3 regions of the Cytobacillus sp. EB106-05-05-XG126 genome follow, and region 2 is predicted to be linked to each of the others. Evidence: riboswitches for the same ligand, from Rfam matches in the RefSeq annotation. Region 2 holds a riboswitch; each other region holds the start of a gene.
What was found. Region 2 has a riboswitch for S-adenosylmethionine ahead of AC3WTL_RS14575 (methionine ABC transporter ATP-binding protein). Riboswitches for the same ligand answer to the same signal wherever they lie in the genome.

Region 1: linked by a shared signal. The riboswitch ahead of AC3WTL_RS06360 (Na+/H+ antiporter NhaC family protein) and the one ahead of AC3WTL_RS14575 (methionine ABC transporter ATP-binding protein) in region 2 are both predicted to bind S-adenosylmethionine.
Region 3: linked by a shared signal. The riboswitch ahead of AC3WTL_RS08955 (2,3-diketo-5-methylthiopentyl-1-phosphate enolase) and the one ahead of AC3WTL_RS14575 (methionine ABC transporter ATP-binding protein) in region 2 are both predicted to bind S-adenosylmethionine.

What each region holds. Positions count from the first base shown of each region.
Region 1 is NZ_JBYTDU010000001.1:1,270,216-1,273,491, reverse strand. Features, by position in the region: gene AC3WTL_RS06370 (cold-shock protein) at 305-505, shown strand; gene AC3WTL_RS06365 (DUF421 domain-containing protein) at 622-1,206, shown strand; SAM riboswitch class I at 1,366-1,470, shown strand; gene AC3WTL_RS06360 (Na+/H+ antiporter NhaC family protein) at 1,557-2,843, shown strand; gene AC3WTL_RS06355 (exonuclease SbcCD subunit D) at 3,014-3,276, shown strand, end outside.
Region 2 is NZ_JBYTDU010000003.1:320,913-324,188, forward strand. Features, by position in the region: gene pdxR (MocR-like pyridoxine biosynthesis transcription factor PdxR) at 1-526, opposite strand, end outside; gene AC3WTL_RS14570 (DMT family transporter) at 658-1,572, shown strand; SAM riboswitch class I at 1,645-1,744, shown strand; SAM riboswitch class I at 1,848-1,949, shown strand; gene AC3WTL_RS14575 (methionine ABC transporter ATP-binding protein) at 2,108-3,139, shown strand; gene AC3WTL_RS14580 (methionine ABC transporter permease) at 3,129-3,276, shown strand, end outside.
Region 3 is NZ_JBYTDU010000001.1:1,804,183-1,807,458, reverse strand. Features, by position in the region: gene AC3WTL_RS08965 (carbon-nitrogen family hydrolase) at 1-443, opposite strand, end outside; gene AC3WTL_RS08960 (pyridoxal phosphate-dependent aminotransferase) at 588-1,760, shown strand; SAM riboswitch class I at 1,848-1,951, shown strand; gene AC3WTL_RS08955 (2,3-diketo-5-methylthiopentyl-1-phosphate enolase) at 2,037-3,269, shown strand; gene AC3WTL_RS08950 (2-hydroxy-3-keto-5-methylthiopentenyl-1-phosphate phosphatase) at 3,262-3,276, shown strand, end outside.

The sequences.
Region 1 (3,276 bases), on a different contig from region 2:
CCTTATAAGTTGTTTGTCTGCTTGTCTATAAACATAGTAGAGATTTTATTAATAAGCTTGGGAATTATTACGCTCGAAAAAGACGGAATAGTTTGATAAAATGCTATCAAAGACGCGCAGAATAGTTGACAATCATTTCTATAAGTGCTAAATTTGAATCAGCCGTTATGCATCGTGTTATATTTTGCTAGCTGCTTTTTCAACCGTTAGGCAATGGTCTGGATGAGTAATGAACGTAAAGTAATAAGCGTGTATATGGTGAATTTACACATGGCTTTTTCTAGCCAATAGGAGGATTTTTTTCATGAAAAACGGTAAAGTAAAATGGTTCAATGCTGAAAAAGGTTTCGGATTCATCGAAGGTGAAGACGGAAACGACGTATTTGTACATTACTCTGCTATCCAATCTGAAGGTTTCAAATCTTTAGAAGAAGGCCAAGAAGTTTCTTTCGAAGTTGTTGAAGGTGCACGCGGACCTCAAGCAGCTAACGTAACTAAACTATAATCGACACACCCATACAAAAACAGCCTGGCCATTAGGTCAGGCTGTTTTATTTTGCGCTAACTTGAATATTCCTCCACCAGTTCCATACCCTATTAGAAAAAGGAAGGTGTATCCAGATGAATTTTGCCTGGCAATCAGTGATTCTGGTTTTAGCAGGAGTTTTGCTTTTACGTGTAGCAGGCAGGAAGTCTATTTCCCAAATGACGCTGGCGCAAACGGTAGTTATGATTTCCATAGGTTCCATTATCATTCAGCCTATCATTGAGACAAGTGTATGGAAGACCATCGTGGCTGCTGGAATCTTTGTTGGATCACTAATTATAATGGAATACTTGCAGGTGAGATACAATTTCATTGAAAAATTTATTACAGGCAAATCCAAAATAGTGATTGAGAATGGGAAACTAAAAACAGCAAATATGAGGAAATTGCGCTTTACAGCAGATCAGCTGGAAATGAGGCTCAGAACCAACGGTATTACTAAAATTTCAGATGTTAAAATGGCTACACTTGAGCCAAATGGACAGCTTGGGTATGAATTAATGGATGATGCAAAGCCTTTGACAGTTGGAGAATTTAAAAAGCTGATGGGAGAAATAATTTTGCAGTCACCCGTTCAGCCTGCTCATCAAGCATCAGATGATATTTTTCAGGAGCTGAAAAAGGGCCATTCCCCGCCGAATTTTAAAGATCTTCACTAGTTTTTAGCCGCATTGCGGCTTTTTATATTTCAATCTCCGTCTTTCCCCCTTTAAGCATTATTCAAATTCAAATTCCATTAAGAAAAAAGTACTTGAAGTTTAGCGAGTTTCCTGTATAATTTTCAAACGTGAGTTATTTTAGAATAATTTAATACTATTCACTTATCAAGAGAGACGGAGGGGCTGGCCCGAAGATGTCTCGGCAGCGGGCTCTGCAGAGCGCTGTGCCAAATCCAGCAAGCATTGATGCTTGGCAGATAAGAAGAGAACGATTGATAGATCAAGGTCTCTTCTTGCTTGAAGGGGTCTTTTTATTTTGCTTGGAAAATCCATTATTAAAGGAGAATTCAATGAAAAACAAGGGCAATCCATGGGCTTTATTGCCGCTAGCCGCTTTCCTGCTTATTTTTATTGGCAGCGGTATAGCAACTGGTGATTTTAACAGCATACCAATTATTGTCATTGTATCCGCAGCAGCCGGAATTGCGCTGGCAATGAATAAAAAAAAGCCATTCATGGAAAAAGTAGAGATATTCACAAAAGGGGCCGGACATCCTGATATTATATTAATGTCCATCATTTTTATCCTGGCAGGGGCTTTTTCCTCTACGGCTAAAGGAATGGGTGCGGTTGATTCGACTGTGAACCTTGCACTCTCTTTTATCCCGCAGAATCTGCTCATGGTCGGAATTTTTATCATTGCATGCTTTATTTCATTATCGATGGGAACATCAATGGGGACAGTTGTTGCTCTTGCTCCAATTGGTGTAGCCATTTCAGCAGAGACAGATATTACAGTAGCTCTAGCCATGGCAGCAATAATTGGCGGTGCAATGTTTGGCGATAATCTTTCTGTCATTTCTGATACGACGATTGCAGCGGTCAGGACGCAGGGAACGAGAATGACTGATAAATTCCGTGTGAATTTTTTAATCGTACTGCCTGCTGCAGTTCTTACTGCTATAATTCTTGCAATTTTAACAGCAGGTCAGGAAAGCGTCGTGACCAGCGGAGATTTCAACTTCTTAAAAGTAGTCCCTTATCTTGGCGTATTGGCTGCAGCTTTGTTCGGCATGAATGTTATTCTTGTGCTTAGCGGGGGTATCCTTCTTGCAGGCCTGATTGGAATTGCTGACGGCAGCTATACGTTTGTTTCATTCCTGCAGATGATTGCTGAGGGAATGGCCGGTATGCAGACCCTTGCGATTATTGCCATCCTCATTGGCGGATTGGTGGAGATCATCCGGGTTAATGGAGGAATAGATTACTTGCTTCACATGGCTACCAGCAAAATAAAATCCCGCAGGGGAGCAGAATTTGGTATTGCGTCGCTTGTCTCTGTGACAAATCTATCTACAGCCAATAATACTATTGCCATCATTATTGCAGGGCCGCTTGCCAAAAAAATTGCTGACCAATATGAGATTGACCCGCGTAAATCAGCAAGTATACTTGATATATTTGCCTGCTTTGTACAAGGGACTATCCCTTATGGAGCACAGATGCTCGCTGCTTCGGGGCTCGCTGCCATTTCGCCGGTGAGCATCATGGCATATTCCATTTATCCAATATTAATTGGCATTTGCGGTATTATTGCCATTCTGATCAACTTTCCTAAGTTAAAAAGCAATAAATGAGAGCCTGCCGGGCTCTTTTTTCTTTGAACAATGCTGTGTTTTAAAAATAATTGATGATATAATTAGAACGAATGTTCTGTAAAATGTTGCTGAGCCACTGCCGTTTTTTGATTTGGTATAATGGTAACATTGCAGAAAGAATCTCAGGCAAGGAAAAGAGGGTGTTAGATATGAAATTTATCCATACCGCTGATTGGCATTTGGGCAAGCTGGTCCATGGTGTATATATGACCGAAGATCAGCGTCATTTTTTACATCAATTTATTAATGTGGTAGAGGAAGAAAAGCCGGATGCAGTCGTCATTGCAGGAGACTTATATGACCGGTCCGTACCTCCGACTGATGCTGTTGAATTGCTGAATGAAATTCTCTTTAAAATAAATGTAGAGCTCAATATACCTGTGGTAGCCATAGGCGGAAACCATGACAGCGC
Region 2 (3,276 bases):
AAGGAGAAGTGAAGATTCCGGATGCTGCCAAATACTCACTGACTGCCTGTCTTAATGGCAAAAACCCTTTTGGTTCCTCATAACCGAGTTCACTCAATTCATCAGCAGCTTCCTTTAGAACTTTCTGCATTGTTTGTACAGGGAAAATTTCTGGGGAAAGCTCTCCTTTGCTGAGCTGTATAAAAGCGGGGTCATTTTCTAAGTCATTAATTTCCTGAACAATTTTTTCGCTGGCTCTGTGTATCCCTGTATCGATATACTCACTCCAGCTGGCAGACTGCCTTGAAGCGAGCAGAGTCCATGTATTATTAATAACCTTAGTGCCAACCCCTGTTTTCCCCTCTAGTAATCCATCTGCTGCAAGTTCTTCCAGAGCAGTGATAATGGTGCTTCGGTTTACTCCAAACTCTTCAGCCAGTTTCCGCTGGCTTGGAATTTTACTTCCGATTGGCCATTCTCCTTTGGATATCTTTCCTTTAATCGTTTCCATAACTTGCTGATATTTTGGCAATTGTGCTTTATCCATCCATATAACCGCCTTTATGAAAATTGGCTGGCAAAATTCTTTTCTAATTGGTTGAGGACATTGTATCAGTTATTGATTATCCTGAAAAGCAGCACTGATAATGGCTGGAAATGCTGATAAGGGGGATGAAGATGGCAAATAAAAAATTTATGATTATCGGGGCGCATAGTTCTATTATCATTCTCTGGGCATCCGCATTCCCGGGAATCCGGGCTGGGCTTGAATCGTACTCCCCGGAACACCTTGCCCTTTTCAGGCTATTAATTGGCTCTATTGCACTTGGTGTCTTCGCACTGGTAAAGAAGGTGCGCCTCCCGGATATAAGGGATCTTCCTGCTATTTTTATGCTGGGATTCCTTGGTTTTACGGTTTATCATACAGCACTGAATATGGGAGAAAAAACAGTAAGCGCCGGACCGGCAAGCTTGATTGTCTCAATGACTCCAATCTTTTCGGCTGCTTTGGCTGCTTTATTTTTAAGGGAAAGGTTTGGAAGAGCAAGGTGGACTGGTTCCGCTGTCAGTTTTGCGGGTGCCGCACTAATATCGCTTGGTACAGGAGGCGGGTTTGTGATCCAAACCGGTATTTTATTCGTCCTCCTTGCTTCCATTTCAGAAAGCATCTATTTCGTATTTCAGACTAAATATTTTAATAAATACGGATTTTTGTCATTTACATTGTATACGGTATGGGCAGGGACTGCTTTAATGCTGGTTTATCTTCCCGGGCTCGGAAATGAGATCTTTCATGCTTCGGCCGAATCCACTTTAAGTGTCCTCTATTTGGGGATTTTTCCGACGGTAATTCCATATATTGCCCTGGCTTTTCTTGCATCCATAGGGGGGGCGTCTGAAGCGGTGAGCTCTCTATATCTGACTCCAGTAATGGCGTTTGTCATTGCGTGGATTTGGCTGGGGGAGGTGCCAGCTATGTTATCCATTGTGGGTGGGATGATCGCTCTAGCGGGTGTGGTGATTATTCACCGAAAAGATAGCTCTAAAGAAGTTACTGAAATTTATGAAAATGAATCAAGTGAAAATATTTGAAAAATATGATTGACATCCTTTTCTTTAAGATGGTAAAGTAATAAACATATTAACAACCGCATAGTAAAAATCTTCTTATCAAGAGAGGTTGAGGGACTGGCCCTATGACACCTCGGCAGCGGACAAAAGTGTACCGTGCCAAATCCAGCAAGCATTGCTTGAAAGATAAGAAGAGGACCATTGATAAATGCTGCCCTCTTCTTTCTTTAGAAGAGGGTTTTTGTTTTATGCGGAAAAATACTACATCAAGATTCTATTCATAAACATATGAATAATTCTTATCGAGAGAAGCAGAGGGACCTGGCCCAATGAAGCTTCGGCAGCAGGCAGACTGCACTGTGCCAAATCCAGCAGGCGAATAGCCTGGAAGATAAGGAGAGGATTTCAAAAAACCTCTTCTGGCGGAAGGGGTAAATTTCAGGATATAATTCTTAGTTTTCGCATAGGAATAATTAGATAACAAAAGGTGACAGGCACCTATACCAGTTCATTTAAGTGGTATTGGTACCTGACACCATCAAAGGAGAGATGCTGCATGATAGAGTTTCAGAATTTAAAGAAGGTCTATGAAAGCGGAGGTCAGCAGGTAGCTGCTCTGGATGGAATAGATTTAAAGATTAATAAGGGTGAAATTTTCGGGGTGATCGGCTTCAGCGGTGCGGGAAAGAGTTCTTTGATCCGCTGTGTCAATTGGCTGGAGAAGCCGACTTCAGGAAAGGTCATTGTCAGCGGACATGATCTGACGGCTTTATCTGTAAGAGAAATTCGTGAAGTGAAAAGAAACATCGGGATGGTTTTTCAGCATTTTAACCTTTTAAACTCCAAAACCGTGTTTGCCAATGTGGCGATGCCGCTCACACTGGCTAAGATCCCTAAAGATAAAATCAAAAAGCGTGTCCATGAACTATTAGAATTCGTGGGGCTTGCCGACAAGGCGAACAGTTATCCCGATCAGCTGTCAGGCGGGCAAAAGCAGCGGATCGGAATCGCCAGGGCGCTGGCAACCCAGCCTTCCATTCTATTATGTGATGAAGCTACTTCAGCTCTGGATCCGCAGACTACCAGCTCGATCCTGCAGCTGCTGAAAAAAATAAATAAAGAATACAACATTACCATTCTGATCATTACCCATGAAATGTCTGTAATCAGGGAAATCTGTGACCGTGTCGCTGTCATCGAAGCAGGAAAAATTATTGAAGAAGGAACCGTCTTCAATGTCTTTTCTTCACCAAAAACACAAACAGCGAAAAACTTTGTCAGCACGGTTATGAATGATCAAATACCTGACTCCATTAAGCAAGTAATTGAAAAACAGCAGGGGCTTCAAAAGGTATTCAGAATCAACTTTGTCGGAAACTCTGCCGGGCAGCCGCTGCTTTCTCAGGTCGCCAAAAAGTTTAATATCGACTTCAACGTCCTGTTTGGAAATATTACTGAATTACAGGGAACACCATTTGGCAACCTGATTGTCGAATTCCAGGGTCCGGACAGTGAAATCAGGCGTGCTATTCAGTACATCAGCCAGGAAAAAGTTTCAATAAAGGAAGTGACATCACGTGCTAGTTAACCAGGAAAAAATCATCGAAGCCTTAATCGAAACGGTCCAAATGGTGGCATTCTCATTGCTGTTTTCAGCTCTTATCGGACTGCCGCTTGGGATTTTGCTTGTTGTGACAAGGAAAGGGCATCTGCTGGAAAACACCG
Region 3 (3,276 bases), on a different contig from region 2:
TCATAACAGATCATTCCTGCAAATTTCCTATTGTCCAGAGAAAATTCTCCTCTGGCTGACCCTCCTTTCAAATAGAGATGCTCATTCATAAGCTTAAATAAGTGCAGCTTGCTGTATTCATGTATAAGGTCTCCATTGTTATCTACAATCAGCAGCGTATTGTAAATGCCCTCAGCTGTTTTCTTTGCAACAGAACCGCCAATCAGATGGACCTTATTTTTTTGAGCAATCTCTTTCAAAAAAGCCAGTGCGAAGGCTGCATCCTGGTCCGCAATTTCATCCAATCTGGTCAAATCATAGCCTGTCGTCCAAAGCTCCGGAAGAACCAAAACGTCCGGATTAGACTTGAGCGCTTTATGAATCATGGCTTCAGCCGCTATAAAATTCTTCTCAGGTTTTCCAAAGGCAATATCCATTTGTAAACAGGCAACCTTTAATTTCATTTAACTCCCCCGCAATCATCTTTTCCTTATGTTATGATTAGTCCGATAGATAGAAATTTTCTAAATTTTACTTTACAACTTATCATTTACGTTATATCATTTGTGACTATATTTTCAATCATTTTTTTTAAGCAGGTGATCAATTTGATTAATTATTCGCAATCAGAACTATTAAAAAGTCTGCCAAAACAGTTTTTTGCCTCATTGACAGCTAAGGTGGGGAAAAAGCTTGAACAGGGTCATGATGTCATCAACCTGGGACAGGGAAATCCTGATCTGCCTACCCCGGAGCATATTGTCAAGCGTCTTCAAAGTGCAGCCGAAAACCCTCAAAACCATAAGTACTCTCCTTTTCAGGGTTACCCGTATTTTAAAAAGGCAGCAGCTGACTTTTATAAAAGGGAATATAATGTGGATTTGGACCCCGATACTGAAATAGCCATCCTTTTTGGAGGAAAAGCAGGGCTTGTTGAAATTCCTCAATGCCTTTTAAATCCCGGGGACAGCGTATTGGTTCCCGACCCGGGATATCCTGATTACTGGTCAGGAGTTGCGCTTGCTAAAGCAAAAATGGTAACAATGCCTCTGAGAGAGGAAAATAACTTCTTGCCTGTTTACAGTGAGTTGCCTGCTGAAAAGCTTAATTCAGCCAAATTAATGTTTCTTAATTATCCAAATAACCCTACTGGAGCAGTGGCAAACATTGATTTTTTTCAGGAAACAGTCGAATTGAGCCGAAAGCATGGTATTTGCATCGTTCATGACTTTGCATATGGCGGTATTGGATTTGATGAAAAAAAACCTGTAAGTTTTCTTCAGGCAGAAGGGGCAAAAGAGGTCGGAATTGAAATTTATACTCTTTCAAAGACCTTTAATATGGCTGGCTGGAGAGTAGGGTTTGCCGCTGGAAATGCAAGCGTTATTGCAGCACTGAACCTGATGCAGGATCATCTTTACGTCAGCTTGTTTGGAGCTGTTCAGGAAGCTGCGGCAGCTGCTCTGTCAGGCTCACAGGATTGTGTAAAAGAGTTGAATTCGATCTACGAATCCAGACGAAATACATTCATTTCCGGTCTCAGGGAAATCGGGTGGGATGTACAAGCTCCTCAAGGCTCCTTTTTTGCATGGCTTAAGGTCCCGGAATCATTTACATCTGAAGAGTTTTCTGAGTATCTCCTGGAAAAAGCGCATATTGCAGTTGCACCAGGCAATGGGTTCGGCCAATTTGGAGAAGGATTTGTGAGAGCCGGTTTGCTGACATCTGAAGAAAGACTTAAAGAAGCGGTAAGGCGAATGCAAAAATTAGACCTATTTTAATTTTTTCAAAAATTAAATTGACAAAAGTATTAAGCACTGTCATAATTCTAATTAAATTTCTAAATTAACTGAATAATAGATTTCGTTTTCTTATCAAGAGCAGGCGGAGGGACTAGCCCTATGAAGCCCGGCAACCGACTTAAACTTAAGCACGGTGCTAAATCTTGCAGCTTATAGCTGAAAGATAAGAAGATGTTAGATTGCTATGCTAACCTCTTCTTATTTGAAGAGGTTTTTTATTTTTCTCATTCTTTGATATTGAAAGGAAGAAGATTCATGAGCGAAATTATTGCAGTGTACCTAATACATGATGAAAAACATAATCCGGAGAAAAAAGCGGAGGAGATTGCTATAGGTTTAACGGTGGGATCATGGACCCATCTGCCGGAGCTTGAAAAGCAGCAGATGGCGAAGCATAAAGGCAGGGTCGTTTCTGTTGAAACCGTTACAAAAGATGCAAAAAGTAAGGAAACAGCAGCAATTATTAAGATCGCCTATCCTGCTGTAAATTTTAGTCCGGATTTACCGGCAATATTAACAACAGTCTTTGGGAAACTGTCTCTCGACGGAAAGATTAAACTTTTGGATTTACAGTTTTCCAATGAACTAAAAAATTTTTTCCCCGGACCTCGATTTGGGATTGAAGGGTTAAGGGGAAAATTGAATGTATATGACAGGCCTCTTCTGATGAGCATCTTCAAAGGAGTGCTCGGCAAAGATATGGATTTTTTGACTTCACAGCTGCGGGAACAGGCTATGGGCGGCATAGACCTTGTAAAAGACGATGAAATTTTATTTGAAAACAGCCTTACACCGTCAGAAGCGCGGATAAAGGAAGGAAAAAAGGTGTTGAGACAGGTTTATGAAGAAACGGGCCATCGGACCTTATATGCTGTAAATTTAACAGGCAGGTCGTTTGAATTAAGAGATAAGGCAAGAAAGGCATCCATTCTTGGGGCTGATCTTCTTCTTTTCAATGTATTCTCTTATGGGCTCGATGTATTGCAGGCTTTGAGGGAAGATGATGAGATTGAACTGCCAATCATGGCACATCCTGCAGTCAGCGGAGCCCTTTCAGCTTCAAGTGTTTATGGGATCTCCTATCCTTTACTTTTAGGCAAACTGCTCAGGTATGCAGGGGCAGACTTGTCTCTTTTCCCATCACCTTATGGGTCAGTAGCCCTTGAAAAAACACAGGCATTATCAATTGCGGATAGCCTGACTGGGAAGGATTTTTGCAAAAGAACTTTTCCGGTACCCTCAGCCGGCATCCATCCGGGTTTAGTGCCATTGCTATTCGAAGACTTCGGAATAGACAGTGTCATCAATGCCGGAGGCGGCGTACACGGGCATCCGGATGGGGCAAGAGGAGGCGGTTTGGCATTCCGCCAGGCGATTGATTTAACTTTAAAGGGAGCTTCTTTAGCCGATGCTCCATCAGACTTCCCTGAATTAAAAAAAGCGATTGATTTGTGGGGATACAAAAAGGCGGATGTACACAATGGCTAAAATAGCG